4 regions of the Pseudoalteromonas sp. SG43-5 genome follow, and region 2 is predicted to be linked to each of the others. Evidence: predicted binding sites of a transcription regulator. Region 2 holds the regulator's gene; each other region holds the start of a gene.

Region 1 (4,317 bases), on a different contig from region 2:
GGGTAAATAATGAAAATAATTATACTCGGTGCCGGGCAAGTTGGTGCTACGCTTGCTGAAAACTTAGTTGGCGAACAAAACGAAATTACCGTTGTTGATATAGACGGTAACCGATTACGTGAACTTCAAGATAAGTACGACTTACAAGGGGTTATGGGCCACAGCGCGCATCCTGATGTATTACGCCGCGCAGGTGCTGAAGATGCCGATATGATTATAGCGGTAACCAGTTCAGATGAAGTGAACATGGTTGCATGCCAAGTGGCATACAGTATTTTTAAAACGCCTACTAAAATTGCTCGTATTCGCTCAGAGCAATACTTAAAATACCGCGAAAAACTTTTTCAAAACGATGATTTACCAATCGATCATTACATTGCTCCCGAAGCACTGGTCACTAAGTATATTCGCCGTTTAATTGACTACCCTGGTGCTCTGCAAGTATTGCAGTTTGCTGATGGCATGCTCTCGTTAGTAGCCGTAAAAGCTTACTATGGCGGTTTACTTGTAGGTTATGCGTTATCTGCACTTAAAGAACATATTCCTAATGTAGAAACTCGTGTTGCCGCTATTTATCGTCAAGGTAAAGCAATAAAACCATTGGGTACCACCGTTATTGAAGCCGATGACGAAGTATTCTTTATTGCCGCTACAAAACATATACGCGCAGTAATGAACGAGCTACAAAAACTTGAGCGTTCGTACAAAAAAATTATGATAGCTGGTGGCGGTAACATTGGGGCAGGCCTTGCCCGCTCACTTGAAAAAAACCACACCGTTAAACTAATTGAACGCAGTAAAGAACGTGCTGAGCAACTCTCAGAAATGCTCGATAACACGGTCGTTTTTTGTGGTGACGCATCTGATCAAGAACTGCTCTCAGAAGAGCATATTGAACAAGTAGATGTGTTTATTGCCGTAACCAACGACGATGAAGCAAACATTATGTCAGCCATGCTTGCAAAACGTATGGGCGCACAGAAAACCATGGTGCTTATCCAGCGTGGTGCTTACGTTGATTTGGTACAAGGCGGCGAAATAGACATTGCCATATCGCCACAACAAGCAACAATATCAGCGTTATTAACGCACGTACGCCGTGGTGATATTGTTAATGTGTATTCACTGCGTAAAGGTGCGGCAGAAGCCATAGAAGCGGTTGCTCATGGTGATGAAAGCACATCTAAAGTTGTTGGTCGCGCGATTGCCGACATAAAACTTCCAGCGGGTACAACTATTGGCGCAATAGTACGTAATGACGATGTACTGATAGCTCACGATGATACAATTATTATGTCGGGCGATCATGTCATTATGTTTTTAATCGACAAAAAACATATTACCGTTGTAGAAAAACTATTCCAAGTAAGTGCTATATTCCTTTAACTAGTTACGCTAATTAGTTAATTTAAAATACAAAAAAGCCGCTGACTAAGGCGGCTTTAGTGGAGTATCTTCGAATATTGATTACTGTACCTTTGAAAACTCTTCTTTAGAGATTTCACCATTTCCATCAGTATCTAAATCATCAAAAATCTTCACAAGTTGAGGGTTAACCTTCGCTTCTTCCATTGAAATCGCACCGTCGCCATCTGCATCAAAAGAGGCAAAATCTACTGCAGCATATGCTGCTGATGAAGATGCTAAAACGATAACTGCAAGTGTTGTATTGAATGTTTTCATAATAATATTCCTAGTAATATGGGAAGTCCTGTTCAAAGATCCCTGACTGTGAAAAATGTTTAATTAGTAATTAGCGAACTCTTCTTTAGAAAGCTCGCCGCTACCATCTGTGTCTAGCTCAATAAATTCAGCCATTAAATCGGTATCGACTGCCGCTTCGCTTGGGCTAATTGTGCCGCTACCATCGATATCAAGGCTGTCAAAATCTGATGCTGCAAATGCAGCTGAAGAAGATGCTAGTACTATAAGTGCTAATGCTTTATTTAAATGTTTCATAACTTAATCCTTCAATGTTCTATCAAAAAAATTGCTTCGTTTAACTTAAAACGTAATTTTTCACTTCCTTGTTATCCTCTTTCGTAAGCTCCCTTGCCTACTTAGGTTGTCTTTGGCAACTCAGGATAAATACTTTTTAATTAAGCTTCTGAAAATTCTTCTTTTGATAACTCACCATTTTGGTCAGTATCAAGCTCAGAAAACATGCTCATTAATTTTGCGTCTACTGATGCTTCTGCTTGGCTAATTGTGCCACTGCTGTCTACATCAAGTGTGTCAAAATCTGTTGCTGCAAAAGCGGCTGAAGAAGATGCAATAGCGATAAGTGCTAAAGTTTTATTAATGCTTTTCATAATATGTATCCTTCAAATTTATGTGTGTGCGATTAAGTGTTTCACTTTGAATCACGATTTCGTTCAGTACACCCTGACTATTACAACTTAAATGCCAACATTGAAAAGCCATTAAATTTCAAGAAGTTAAAAAGAATACGTACAATAAGTAGGAATTTTCAGAGTCATTACTGTTGCCTTTTCGCAACACGCTTTAGAGGTGAAAAACTAAAGTCATTAAAAACAACTAGTTATGTTTATATAAAAAGATACATTTTAAAATGTAGAGCTATAAAAGGAGGGATTTTAAAAAATAATTAAGGTTAATTTTAACGAAGTAGCTATAACAACAACAAACAAGCCATAACAAAAAATACGTAAAACATTGTTTTATCTGAATAATATTTTTAATTATATAAAAACAAAAAAACACTTTATAAATACTCACGTAAAACGACATTTTGTTGCAAATAAGCGAAAAACGATTTAGTCAACGGTGGGCTCAAGCGCAGATGGGTCTATAAAATGCTCTTTCATAAAGGTTTTCATTTCATCCTCGCTTGCTAGTAGCTTAATTCCGCAGTGCACACCTGCGACATGCTCTTTAACACTGCAAATTTCACCTTCAAAATCTTTATCACTACTATTGAGTACGACAGTGCATTGCATATCTTTAATACCTTCAGCTTGCTGATCGCCTCTAATATCAAACATTACACCAGTGAGTGAAATGTCCTTAATAAGGCCTTCAAGCACTCTATCGTCACTTAGTTTTAGCTTTGCAGGTAACAAGGTAGGTATGCGTGTTTGCGAGCGTAGCGCAAATAGCTGCACTTGCTTAGGAAAATTAATAAAGACGAGTTTAGCGGGATGAGAGGCTACTGACATAATTTGCTGGCGAAACGCAATAACTTGCCCGCCACTGCCTTCAATCAGTGCTCTTACAACAACCATTACACCATCACGTAAATAGTCACTCGCTGCAGGTAAACGCTTAGCATTGGGATAATTTAAAATAATAAACTGTTTATCGAGTAAACCAACTAATTCAGTTTTAACACGCTTACTGCTTGTAGGTGTTAATATTTCTAGGTCAACTAAACTGCCTACACCTATATGCTTTAGCTTTTCTAAATTTGTTGGCATATCCCTTTTTCCAATATTTTGTAATTTAAAACTTAAGCCGCTCGTTTATCCACGCCAAAAAGTAGGCGTAAATAACACTAATAAAGTAAATATTTCTAGGCGACCAAACACCATTGCAATAGTAAGCAACCATTTAGCACCATCGGTTATAGCACCATAATGCGACGCTACATCTCCTAAGCCAGGCCCTAAGTTATTTAAACAAGCCGCAGTGGCTGAGAACGCAGTTATGTTATCCATACCCGTGCCCATAAGCGCTAACATGATAATAATAAATACAAGCGCATATGCAGAGAAAAATCCCCACACGGCTTCTACTACTTTGTCTGGCAACGCCTTACGACCCAGCTTGATTGAATATATAGCCCGTGGGTGCACTAAACGATTGAGCTCACGCACGCCCTGCAAATAAAGTAAAAATACGCGCACTACTTTCATACCACCACCGGTAGAGCCTGCACAGCCACCAATAAAGCTCGAAAATATAAGTAAAATAGGTAAAAACAAAGGCCATGTTGAAAAGTTATCAGTAGCAAAGCCTGCTGTTGTACTCATTGAAACAGCTTGAAATAACGCCTGATCGAGGGTTTCATCGCCATTAGCAAATATTTCGTTAGAGGAAAGTACGGTAAAACAAATAACCACCAGCGCTAATTGAATACACAAAAACACCTTAAACTCTGGGTCTCTAATATAAACTTGTATATTTCGGCTCGCCACTGCGGCGTAATGCAGGGAGAAGTTAACAGCGGCAATAATTAAAAAGAACACACAAATAAAGTTAATTACAGGGCTGTCAAAGTGCCCCATGGAGGCGTCGTAAGTAGAAAAACCACCTATCGCCACCGTTGAGAATGCATGGCATATAGCATCAAACCAC
Region 2 (4,317 bases):
ATGAGCAAGGTAAAATTAGCCACAAAGTCACTGCGGCTAAAATGGAGCTATACCAGCAATTAGGTTTCACGTTTTTTGAAAAACCCATTTTTACTTTATATAACGAGCAACAAACGTGGCAAATAAATGCAGACGAAGCAACATTATATGAAGATAAACAATTAATTTTAGAAGGTAATGTGGTTGCCAAAAATTTAACCGATAACGCCATGATAGACAAAATCAATGCTGATAATATTCAGGTTGATATAAAGTTATTAACAATGCGTTCGGAGCAACCCGTCATTATCACTGGACCCAATTTAAAAATCACCGGTAAAGGCCTAGAAGCCGACTTGAAAACCGAAGTGATAAAACTAATTAACCATACGCGAACCATATATTATGACCAATAAAATATTAAAATCACTTATAATTCCTACACTTATACTAGCGTTTAATAGTAGTGCTGCAGAGCAAAACACGCAACCTGCTGCCAATCAAATTTCAATAAGTGCCGACAAGCAAGAAGGTCAATTGAAAGCTAATGTGGGTATTTTTGAGAAAAACGTTGAGATTATTCACGGTAATCGCCGCATTACAGCCGATCGCCTAGAAGTACACAAACGTGATGAACTTGGTGATAATAAACAATTATTAATTGCCACAGGTAGCCCTGCGCACTTTGAAGAAAAGCAATCAGACGGCACGACTATGAGCGCCAGTGCTGACGAAGTACGTTATGATGTATCTAAGCGTTTTTTAACGCTTGTTGGTAATGCACAAGTTTCGCAAGCCGGACAAAAAATAAATGCTAAAAGCATTACCTACGACATAGAGCAGCAGCTCATCAGTGCCGAAAAAGATGAAAACTCAACTGACCGCGTTCACACAATTTTAGTACCGATCGAAACTAAAAAAAGTAAAAAAGGCGATAAAGGTCAACCATGAGCACATTAAAAGCAGAACTATTAGCAAAAAGCTATAAAGGTCGTGAAGTTGTAAAAAACGTCGGCCTTGAAGTACAAGCTGGCAGTATAGTTGGCTTACTTGGCCCTAACGGTGCTGGTAAAACAACGACTTTTTATATGATTGTAGGGCTTGTTCCTAGCGACAAAGGTAAAATATCTATTGATGATAACGATATTACTCTTTTACCTATGCATAGTCGTGCTAGATTAGGCATAGGCTACTTACCACAAGAGTCATCGATTTTTAGAAAGCTGACTGTTTATCAAAACTTAATGGCCATTTTAGAAACGCGCAAAGAACTAAATAAACAAGCCAGAGAAGACACGCTCAATAACTTATTAGATGAATTTAGCATACAACACATTCGTGATAGCCAAGGTATGGCATTATCGGGGGGAGAACGTCGTCGTGTAGAAATAGCACGAGCGCTGGCAGCAGATCCTAAATTTATATTACTGGATGAACCGTTTGCCGGTGTTGACCCTATTTCGGTATTAGATATAAAGAAAATAATAGAACATCTTAAAAATCGTGGGATTGGTGTATTAATTACCGACCATAACGTAAGAGAGACCCTTGATGTTTGTGAAAAAGCCTACATTGTTTCTCATGGGGAGCTGATTGCATCAGGTACTCCAGAACACGTATTAAATGATAAAACAGTACGCGATGTTTACTTAGGCGAGCAATTTAGGCTGTAACATTTACGCCATGTCTTTAAGCATCTGCTAGTATTAATTATAACAACATAAAAGGATTGTTAGAGATACATGAGGCAATCACTACAGCTGCGCATGGGCCAGCAACTTACAATGACTCCACAGTTGCAACAAGCTATTCGTTTGTTGCAACTCAGTACATTGGATCTCCAGCAAGAAATACAAGAAGCTCTCGACAGTAATCCACTATTAGAGGTTGAAGAGGCAGACTATTCCGAAGACGCTGCTGGTAAAAACGAGCAAAAAGCTGATACCGATGACATAACTGTTAGCGCATCTGCTGATGATGCTCCGAGCGAATACGAACAAGATACTGGTGAAGCACTTGCAAAAGACACGCTAAGTGACGACATGGCTATGGATGTCAGTTGGGATGAGTACATGAGTGCCGCTCCTGCAGCCTCATCAGGTCCAATGCCTGAAGACGAATCAATATACCAAGGCGCCTCTACTGAAACGCTCCATGAGTATTTAATGTGGCAATTACAACTAACGCCATTTAGCCCTACAGACGAAGCTATTGCTATTGCTATTGTAGAAGCTGTCGATGATTCAGGTATTTTAACACTAAGCTGCGAAGAGATTTTAGAAAGCTTTAATCAAGAAAACGAAGATGATAACGAAGTCGAACTTGATGAAATTGAAGCGGTATTAAAACGCATCCAACTGTTTGATCCTGTTGGTATTGCTGCACGTAGTTTACAAGAGTGTTTGTGTATTCAGCTTAATCAATTTGATAAAGAAACACCTTATATTAATGAAACGAAAATGATTTTAACCGAGCATATTGATCTATTAGCAGCTCGCGACTATCGTACATTAATGAAAAAAACTAAGCTCAAAGAAGAAGAGCTTAAAGAAGTAATGACACTAATACATACTCTCAACCCAAAACCTGCAGATACTATTGTAAGGGAAGAATCTGAGTATGTTATTCCTGATGTGTCAGTTAAAAAAATTAAAGGCCGCTGGGTTGTCGAATTAAACCCAGATAGCATGCCTAAAATTCGTGTTAATAGCCAATACGCAGCAATGTCTCGCACTGTAAAATCAAGTGGCGACAGCCAGTTTATTCGCTCACATTTACAAGAAGCTAAATGGTTTATTAAAAGCTTAGAAAGTAGAAACGACACGCTATTAAAAGTTACTAATTGTATTGTTAAGCAACAACAAGGCTTTTTTGAACATGGCCCTGAAGCCATGAAACCAATGGTTTTAAATGATGTTGCTGAAATGGTAGAAATGCACGAATCGACAATTTCTCGCGTAACTACTCAAAAGTACATGCATACACCCCGTGGTATATTTGAGCTTAAATATTTTTTCTCAAGCCATGTAAGTACTGAAAACGGTGGTGAATGTTCATCTACAGCAATACGTGCGCTTATCCGAAAATTAATCGCAGCAGAAAACTCAGCAAAACCATTGAGTGATAGCAAAATAGCGGATATATTGGCTGAGCAAGGAATTAAAGTAGCGAGACGTACAATCGCAAAATACCGCGAATCTCTTGCTATTCCACCGTCAAATCAGCGTAAAAGTCTGATTTAAGACGCTAAACTAAGAGGGTAATGCTTATGCAACTAAACTTAACTGGTCGTCACGTAGAATTAACCGATTCACTAAGAGACTATATTAATACTAAATTTGCGAAGCTTGAAAGACACTCTGATCATATTAATAATGTTCATGTCATTCTCGATGTAGAAAAATTAAATCAAAAAGCAGAAGCCACAATACACGTAAGCGGTGCTGAGCTATTTGCCTCTACAGAACATCAAGATATGTATGCCGCTATTGACTCGTTGATCGACAAGCTCGATCGCCAAGTAATCAAACACAAAGAGAAGCTTGCTCGACACTAATATGATGAAATTAAGTTCACTTATATGCCAGGACTGCAGCAAAGCTGCGGTCCTTTTTAATAGCAAAAAAAGAATTTTAGAGTTCATTAGCGAACTTGCTCACGACAAACTTCCGTATTTACCGCAACAAGATATTCTTAATGCTTTAATGAGCAGAGAGAAATTAGGTAGTACAGGTATAGGACGTGGCATTGCTATTCCTCATGGAAGAATGAGCGGTGCAGAAGAGCCTTTGGCTTTAGTGCTCGTTAGCGAAACTCCAATAAACTTTGATGCAATCGATAATCGCCCTGTTGATATTTTTGTCGCACTCATCGTACCAGATGGCGATAACCAGCAGCACTTAAAGACTCTAGCAACCATTGCTGATAAACTAAACAACAAAGATTTTTGTAAACAGTTACGCAGTGCAAAATCTGATACTGAGCTTTACCAAGTTATTGTCGATCAATCATAGTTTTATAAAGGGTGTTAAATGGAGTTAATTATCATAAGCGGCCGTTCCGGTTCTGGAAAGTCGGTTGCTTTGCGCGTTGTAGAAGATTTAGGTTATTATTGCGTAGATAATATTCCAGTAAACCTACTACCTTCATTAGTTCGCAGTGTGTCTGATAGCTACGATAAAATTGCTGTTAGCATAGATGTGCGCAACATCCCTAAAGAACAAGATGAATTTAACGATATTCTTGAATACTTACCAGGCTTTGCAAACCCTACGTTATTTTATTTAGATAGTGACGATCAGACATTGATCAAACGCTTTTCTGAAACACGCAGATTAC
Region 3 (4,317 bases), on a different contig from region 2:
AGTATAAAAACTTTTTAGGTGCTTGTCACTACCAAAAACCTTTATTTTAACAATCAACAAGCTAACTGCTTAAATAGTAATCTTTTAAGTGGGCATAAACATAAAATGTAAGATATTTACCGTGCTATTCACTGCATTAAATTATAAACAAAACCTATCCCATATAGTCTTTTATATTTAACCCTCTACTTTTTAAGCAAAGCTAACATATATGTGTAGGCATACAAGGCTGTAAAAAATACGCTTGGGGCTACTGTCAGTGCCAGATTAGGTGTCTGATTAACTACATTCACCATAATCACTAAGCTCGATTGAACAGTAATCGGAATAATAGGCGCAAAAAGTACGCCTGCTATTTTTTTATTACTTAAATACGAGGCGCTAGAGTTAATTGCATTATTAAAACTTTGTCGTATTGCGACGTTTTGTGGTGTTTTAGAATGAAACATACAAATAATTGGAGTTACTAACGCAAGCGTTACATAACTAAACTTATACTTGTTGACGACCTTTTCTAAAATAAAGGTAAAAAACAGCGTTACAAATCCACTATACAACCCTTGCACTAATGCAGCTTGAAAAGTGACCGATTTAGCAATGTCTGCCGCACTATTTGCCCAGAAGGCCCAACTAAAATAAAAAATGAATGACACAACGCCTGACATTATAAGTCGAATATTCAATTAACTACCTCAACATGCCTAAAAACCTAGTTTAATGATAACACTAGAAGTGAAGGTAATATTGTCACTAAATAATAAGGTATTTGATTGTATATTATAGATGTATAAACACACTAATGTTGAAGATTTCCTAAATGGCATCAAATCAGAATCTGAGCGCGACTGTTAACTGGAAAGCTTATTAGTAAACAATAAGTATAGTTTTAAAATAATATTGGGAGTGAGTTAAGGAAGTGAATTAATGGGTTGAAGTGTTTTAAAAAATGGATTTAATCTAAAAACTCTCTAAAAACTAATATTGTGAGCCGATCGGTACTAAAGTATTTAGCTAAACCTCAGTAGTCGGCTTACACAATATATAATCTGTCATTATTTTTTCGCAATAATGTAGATTGCATGTATTAACCCTGGGAAATAACCTAGCAGTGTTAATAGAATATTTAACCAAAAATGCATACCTAAGCCAACTTGCAAAAACACACCTAATGGCGGTAATAAAACCGAAAGTATTATACGAATAATATCCATGATCAAACTCCATTTAAATTAAACATTGAAAAGACTTAAAGCCCAGTATTACTGGGCTTTAACTATACTGTATTATTCAGCAACAATAGCTAGTTTATCAACTACGTCGCGAACATCTTCAGCATTTTTAGCAATTTTAACTGCTAGTTGCTTTTCAGCTTCAGACTCTACAGAGCCATTCAGAGTTACCACACCGTTGTCGGTATCAACATCAATGTCTGTACCACCTACTTCTGAGTCAAACAGGAAGCGAGTTGTGATTACAGTGGTGATTTTAGCGTCCGTTAGGTCGTTATCATCATCGTCCATCATGTCGTTGTTTTTATCTTCGGTGTCCATGCTTTTAACAACAGTAAGGCTGTTATCAACATCAGTTACACCATCTAGGCTAAGTACAAGTTCTTCTGCTAGCTCTTTATCGAGTTCGCTATTAACTTTACCTGTAAGTACTACCTTGCCATTTTTTACATCAGTGTTAATGTCAAAGTTGTTTAGATTAGTGTTCATAAGTAGAACGGTTTCTGCCTTACCATCAATCCAAGCATCTTTACTTTCGTTTTCCCAGCTGTTTGCTTGGGCACCCATAGCCGTAGTACCAAGAACTAGAGCTGCGATAATAGATTTGTTAAATGTTTTCATAATCTTTCTCCTTTTGATTAAAGACACTTTAACTAATGCGAGCTTCAGGCCAACTTTATTTATACTTAAAATTCAAAGGCTTGAATTAATTAAAAGATAAAACCTTATCTATGTTTGTGTAACTATTTACAGGCTACTCGGTAAAACTTTCTCAAATAGTGAAAATAGCTAGATAATTGCTCTTTTGGTTAATCTATCGTTAATATAACAAAACAAAAAACACCGTTAAAAAATAACCAATTGATAATTAATGAAATTATATTTGGTACGCGGTTTGCAGCCTAACTACAAGAGCAGTATCAATAGTAAATATAATAAGGAATAACTCATGTCTGTAAAAGTTGAAGACCGCCCAATAGAGCAAGTACGCGAACAAGTGATTGATCAATTAATTTATAATTACAGTCATGGTGTTATTTCTGTTGATGCATTCGAAAGACGTTTAGATAATGCGATGGATGCACCTAATAACGAAGCTCTGCTAGCCTTAGTAGAAGACTTAACACTTAATACCGATCAGCAATATAAAGCAGAAAAACAATCGCAATTTACACCACATTATAGTGCACAGCAAAACAGTGATGATGATATTACATTACGCAGTATTTTAGGATCTAACGAGCGAAGTGGTCAGTGGGTTGTGCCAAAAAATATATATTTGAGTAACTTTATGGGATCGGTGGTGCTTGATTTTACCGATGCTATTTTTGCGCATCAAAATGTAACTATTCACGTTAACTGTATTTTTGGTAGCGATGAAATTTACGTACCAGAGCATGTCAATGTAGTGTCTAAAATGTTTTGTATTTTAAGTAGCCTTGAAAATAAATCTGTGTCGCTTAACAAACGCCAAGGCCCTACAATTCATATTGAAGGAAAGGCAGTAATGGGCTCGGTTGAGGTAAAAATAAAGCGCACAATTAAAGAAAAATTTATGAGCTTTGCAAATGAGCTAAAAACCCAGTTTGGCACGGGTAATAATAATCGCTCACTATAATTGAGTAGCAGCACTTTAGCGTGCTGCTTAGTATTTTATTATAAATCGTTATTTCGCTCGCTTGGTATATCACTTAAATACTCTACAAACTCAACTTCAAACCCTGCAGGATCAATAAAGTAGACATTCTTTCTGAAAGGATTCTCGTTACCTTGCTTGCTTAGAGTAAAACCCACTTTATTTAAGCGCATTACTACTGCGCTTAAATTATTAGTTACATAAGCAAAGTGTGCAAAACCAATTTGATGGCCCGATAAGTTTCTGTTTTCACCTTCACCATGACTGCTTATCGCAATGTAATGCGTGTCATCTCCAAAGTGTACCCAGCGTCTTGGTTTTCCATGCCAATCGCCTCTGCCCTCACTTCTAATCGACCAATGTGGAAATACAGCGCGATAAAATGTAAGCATACTATCTATATCACTCGCGACTAAGTTTACGTGCTCTAAATACATAATGTTATCCTATCAGTTAAGTTAGGAGCACGATAAAACCTCAAGTTAACTTTAGGTAAAGTGTTATTTAAAATTAATTTATTTAAATGCAGATAATTATTTTTTAAAAATATATAAACTTTTCAATCTTGTATAAAAAACAAACACAAGTATTTGGGGTTTATTGTTTACTTTATGGCAAAAGTCGCTAAAATACGCCGGCTGAAATATATAAACGTTCTTTTACAACCCAAAGGTAATACCATGCATCCAATGTTAAACATTGCGGTTCGCGCTGCGCGCAACGCAGGCAAAATTTTACTTCGCGCAAGTGAAGATTTATCAAAAGTTGAAGTGCAACAAAAAGGCGCTAACGACTTAGTAACTAACATTGATAAAGAAGCCGAAGCCGTAATTCGTGACACTATTTTACAGTCTTACCCTACTCACTCAATTGTTGGTGAAGAACTAGGTGAGCATAAAGGCAAGGATGATGATTACCAATGGATTGTAGATCCTATCGATGGAACAACTAACTTCATCAAAGGTATCCCTCATTACGCGGTTTCTATCGCACTTAAAGTTAAAGGTCGTTTAGACCAAGCTGTTATTTATGATCCAATTCGTGGTGAGCTTTTCACTGCATCTCGCGGTCAAGGCACTCAGTTAAACAGTAAACGTCTACGCGTTAGCAAAACTACGGTTCTTGCAGGCACTGTACTTGCTACTGGTTTCCCTTTCAAAAACAAAAACCACATGGATGCATACACTGAAGCGTTTAAAGCATTGTTTGTACACACTGCTGATATTCGCCGTGCAGGTTGTTCTGCTTTAGATATGGCATACGTTGCAGCTGGCCGTGTTGATGGATTTTTTGAAATTGGTTTAAAACCTTGGAACTCTGCTGCGGGCGAACTAATGGTTAAAGAAGCGGGCGGTATGGTTGTAGATTTCGCCGGTGGTAATAACTATAACCACAGCGGCAATATTATCTGTGGTTCACCAAAACTGACTCAAGCAATTATCCGCGAAATTC
Region 4 (4,317 bases), on a different contig from region 2:
CAGCGTTATATAACCGCCGACATCGATTTAGTTTTTATAAGTCATGTATATTCAAATACAGGTGTACAGGCGCCTGTGTACGATATTGTAGCTATAAGTAAATTTACCAATAGTTTATCAATAGTTGATGTTGCTCAGTCAGCGGGTGTTATACCGCTTGATTTAAGCGTGCTCGATGCGGACTTTATGATTGGCTCGAGCGTTAAATGGTTATGTGGTGGCCCAGGTGCAGCTTATTTATGGGTTAACAAAAATCAAATAGAGTATTGTGAGCCTAAAGATGTGGGTTGGTTTTCGCATCAAAATCCATTTGAGTTCGATATTAACCACTTTGAATATAACGCCAGTGCGCTCAAGTTTTGGGGTGGCACCCCTTCTGTAGCGCCTTATATTATTGCCGCAAATAGTATTACCTACTTTGCAGAGCTAACAGCTCACAAGGTAAGGGTGCATAACTTAGCGATGCTTACGCTTATTCATGAGCAACTAAGCGAATATGTTGTATCACCTATGAGTGGTGATAAATGCAGCGGGACTGTTATTTTGTTTTTTAACAAGCAGCAAGACCATGTACTTAAAGCGCTTAATAAAGCGAAAGTCAGTGTAGATGCTCGCAAATTTGGAATACGAGTATCGCCACATATTTATAATACTCAAGAAGACGTTGCGCAATTTATTTCTATAGTAAAACGAGCGCTTAAGGGTTTTGGCTAAGCTGCTGCTTTCTTTGCTTTAATGACTCTATTTTTTGCTGCGTTTGACTAATTGATGCGTCGTAGGCTTGTTTTAATGAATTTGTTTTAGTTGCGATAGCATCAGCAATAGACGAAGCGCCTAAACGATTGGCCTTATCTTGGGTCATATAATCTATTTGTTGTTTTTTAGCTGCGTATTCTTTTTGGCTTTGTTCAATAGATAGCTCAAGGCGCTTTATTTCACGCTCTATTTGCTGAACCTCTAAGTAGTCATCAACAGAGGTATCGGTAATACCTTTACCGGGCGTAGAGCTTTTATATGCTTCAATTACATTTATATCTTTTAGAGTAATAACTTGTGCATCTTTAGCGCAAGGCGTTTGGCTAAAAGTAGGAACGCCCTTAATTACACACTTATACACTGTTGTACTTTGTGCCAAGGTAAAAAATGGTGCTGCCGCGCAAAATGATAGCAATATGAACCGGATCATAGCTAAACCTAAAAGTGGCTAAAGTTGTGTTAATAATGCCCTAAGTTATTACTAGGCACAATTTGTTTAGTTTTTATAAATTTTAGGCACAAAAAACCACAATCAAGTGGTTTAAATTACGTATGGTCCAGAGGGAGGGATAGACTTGCTTACATCCATGTAATCAATCGCTACGCGACGCTTGCAGCGGCCTAAAATATTCCAGACATTTTGTCGAACCATGTCGAGGGTTCTCACCCTCCCAATTTAGTATCGGTGTTAAATTTTAGGCACAAAAAAACCACAATTAAGTGGTTTAAATTAAGTATGGTGGAGAGGGAGGGATTCGAACCCTCGATAGAGCTACAAACTCTATACTCCCTTAGCAGGGGAGCTCCTTCGGCCACTCGGACACCTCTCCAACGCATAACCGGTTGTATTGATGGAATAAAAAAAGCCACCAATTAAAATATGGTGGAGAGATAGGGATTTGAACCCTAGATGGGCTATAAACCCATGCCGGTTTTCAAGACCGGTGCATTCGACCACTCTGCCATCTCTCCGTGACGCAGAATAATACTTAGGTGATACCGCTGTGTAAATAGCAAAATGACTGTTTGCCTAAAAAATATACGTAAATGAGGTTTTTTTTGTAAATAAGGGGAAATTAAGGCAATTTTTAATAAAATAAATAGGTTGCAGCAAACAATGGGAGCTAAATAAGTGACTTCATTTAGTGGTTGAGTGTTCGCTGCACCGAAAAATAATCATGGTTGGATGATTATTTATATTGAGCTGCACCGCTAAGTGCTAGTCTTTTACCAATCGTGTTAAGTTTAGCTAACATTCTTGCTTTACGGTTAGTTGGTTTAACGGCTACTTGCGCTACTGCTGTTTGATTTAATGTATTAATTGGTTTCATTATTTTGCTCCGGTCGTATCTGTTGAAATCGCGTGCATTTTGCACGTTGTTTGATTAAAAATACAACGATAAAAATTGAGCCTGAGGGATTAGTTAAACTAATCTGAATTGATTTTATTAATATGCGATTCAGTAAGTTGCATTACTGTTTTTGCATAGCTATTTATATGACGGTTGGTTTTAACCCCTTTGATGTTGGGGTTTTTGGTTTTTTAATTTATTTTTATGCATTTTATACAATGTTTTTTGATTATTTATTCAGATTAAAAAAATTTAATTAAACGTTTGTTATCTCACTCTAAAATACATTGCTGGAAACAAAAGCTTGTCACTACTTATAATTATTAAACCAAGTATCAAAAAACAGAGCCAAAAATCATTGGCATGGCTTAAAAATATCTGTAAAAAACGCAGCTTTTCTTATTGTATATTTACTACAACGGGAAGCTTTGACGATGACTGCGCTCAAATAAGGTTGTTACTGAGTAAATTTCCCAAAGTAGTTGCACTAGGTGGCGATGGTACATTGAACTTGGCGGTTAATGCACTAATAGGGAGCAGCTGTTCGTTAGCATTATTACCTTGCGGTACAGGTAACGATTTCTCCAGAGGGTTTAATTGCAAAGAAGATGATTGGCGAAAGGCATTATTTAATACACCGACAGCAATTGATATAGGAAAAATTAATAGCCGCTATTTTATTAATATTGCAGGGGTAGGATTTGATGCTCATGTGATTAAAACTATTAACGATAAAGCTAATTTTTCATCTTTTGATTACAGTTGGACGAGCATTAAAGAGCTATTTTATTATCAAGCTCAGCAGTTACAAGGTACGTTTAATAACGATGCTCGGCAGTATCAAAATTTAATTACTGTATTTGCTAATCATAAGTACTTTGGTGGCGGGCTAAAAATAGCGCCAAAAGCAGATTTAACTGATGGCCAGCTTGAGTGTTATCAAATGCGATCGGGTGGGCTTTTTTATAATGTAATAAGCTTTATTAAGTTATTTTTTAAGCGTCATGAGTATATAAAAAACCTTACCTATAGTCGCTTAAATACAGCTTCCATAAAAACTGAAGGGTTATTGATTGAAGCAGATGGTGAGCTGATAGGTAAAACTCCTGCAGTTGTTAGTGTGTATGGACAGGTCTTACTTTTTCATATGCCAATAAAAAAGCGCCTTCAGTAAAGTAGGCGCTTTTGCGTTAGTTGCGTTAATAACGCGTCTAACTGGGGACGGAGCCACTTTTAGCTATTGCTCTATTAGCTAAAAAGGCGTTAATTCGTTTTGTTGGGGTAAGCACAATGGCGTTACCTAATAGCACTAAGCTAAACCCTGCAAAGGTATTTGCGTGCCATTCAAAGCCTTCAAAAAAGCTACTCAGTGTTACTGCCACTAATGGGAATAAAACAATAACGTAGCTGGCTTTTTCAGGGCCTATATTTTTTAGTAGTGCAAAGTAACAACCAAAAGCGATTACTGTGCCAAATATTGATAAATAAAGTAATGATAACCAGTAGCTAGTTGGGGCGTTTAAACTAAATTGCACATCGTTCATTAATACATATAAAGCTAAGCCTATAGCACTATATAACATGCCCCATGCATTGCCCTGCAATACGCCAATTTGCTTACGAGAATTACGAACGCTTATCATGTTGCCCAATGAAGCCACAAAGGTGCCACCAAGGGCAAGTAGTAACCCGACCAATGCACCGTTACTTAAGTCGAACTGCTGTAACTGTGGCCAAAACAGACACGTAATACCTAATACAGCGAGTGCGGCACCGGTATAAATTCGTTTTGAGATAGGTTTACCAAAAAATAGTCGAGTGTTAACTATGTTCATAACCAGCAATAGTGAAAAGGCGATAGAGGTCATAGCGGAGGTTAAGTAATTTTGTGCCCAGTAAAGCATTAAGTAATTTAAGGCAAAATTACAAATAGCCAACAAAGCAAAAAAGCCATGATCGATTAATGAAAAGCGCATATCCGGTTTTTTGTACGCTACATATAACCACATTAAAAGTGCTGCAATAGCAAAGCGATAAAATAACGATAGCTCTACCGCAATATCACCTAGCTGAAATTCGATGGCTAACCAAGTAGAACCCCAAATTAAAACGGTTGTAATGTATAGCGCTGCACTTTTCATGGTTACTCTCCAAAGCCCGATTGAATGGCTATTTTAAGACCTGTCTGTATACTTACCATATACAGAAA

Evidence for each region. Region 2 encodes sigma-54, which starts transcription at its own class of promoters, with help from an activator protein. Its sites were predicted from a motif close to GTTGGCACGNNNNTNGNNT; they were not measured.
Region 1: the regulator sigma-54 is predicted to act here: its motif matches at 2,393-2,411, upstream of H5161_RS17325 (EF-hand domain-containing protein).
Region 3: the regulator sigma-54 is predicted to act here: its motif matches at 1,886-1,904, upstream of H5161_RS01865 (BON domain-containing protein).
Region 4: the regulator sigma-54 is predicted to act here: its motif matches at 2,125-2,143, upstream of H5161_RS18915 (diacylglycerol kinase family protein).

What each region holds. Positions count from the first base shown of each region.
Region 1 covers NZ_JACJFA010000021.1:42,926-47,242, reverse strand. The annotation lists gene trkA (Trk system potassium transporter TrkA) at 10-1,386, shown strand; gene H5161_RS17335 (EF-hand domain-containing protein) at 1,468-1,683, opposite strand; gene H5161_RS17330 (calmodulin) at 1,747-1,959, opposite strand; gene H5161_RS17325 (EF-hand domain-containing protein) at 2,100-2,312, opposite strand; gene H5161_RS17320 (flagellar brake protein) at 2,778-3,437, opposite strand; gene H5161_RS17315 (TrkH family potassium uptake protein) at 3,483-4,317, opposite strand, start outside.
Region 2 covers NZ_JACJFA010000014.1:13,294-17,610, reverse strand. The annotation lists gene lptC (LPS export ABC transporter periplasmic protein LptC) at 1-395, shown strand, start outside; gene lptA (lipopolysaccharide transport periplasmic protein LptA) at 385-930, shown strand; gene lptB (LPS export ABC transporter ATP-binding protein) at 927-1,652, shown strand; gene H5161_RS14160 (RNA polymerase factor sigma-54) at 1,722-3,221, shown strand; gene hpf (ribosome hibernation promoting factor) at 3,248-3,535, shown strand; gene ptsN (PTS IIA-like nitrogen regulatory protein PtsN) at 3,540-3,992, shown strand; gene rapZ (RNase adapter RapZ) at 4,011-4,317, shown strand, end outside.
Region 3 covers NZ_JACJFA010000001.1:406,914-411,230, forward strand. The annotation lists gene H5161_RS01855 (hypothetical protein) at 186-683, opposite strand; gene H5161_RS01860 (YqaE/Pmp3 family membrane protein) at 1,053-1,211, opposite strand; gene H5161_RS01865 (BON domain-containing protein) at 1,284-1,850, opposite strand; gene H5161_RS01870 (LiaF domain-containing protein) at 2,179-2,847, shown strand; gene H5161_RS01875 (VOC family protein) at 2,886-3,302, opposite strand; gene suhB (inositol-1-monophosphatase) at 3,546-4,317, shown strand, end outside.
Region 4 covers NZ_JACJFA010000029.1:22,445-26,761, forward strand. The annotation lists gene H5161_RS18890 (aminotransferase class V-fold PLP-dependent enzyme) at 1-714, shown strand, start outside; gene H5161_RS18895 (RNA-binding protein) at 698-1,186, opposite strand; tRNA gene H5161_RS18900 (tRNA-Ser) at 1,494-1,586, opposite strand; tRNA gene H5161_RS18905 (tRNA-Ser) at 1,638-1,728, opposite strand; gene H5161_RS18910 (hypothetical protein) at 1,947-2,087, opposite strand; gene H5161_RS18915 (diacylglycerol kinase family protein) at 2,413-3,282, shown strand; gene H5161_RS18920 (DMT family transporter) at 3,320-4,249, opposite strand.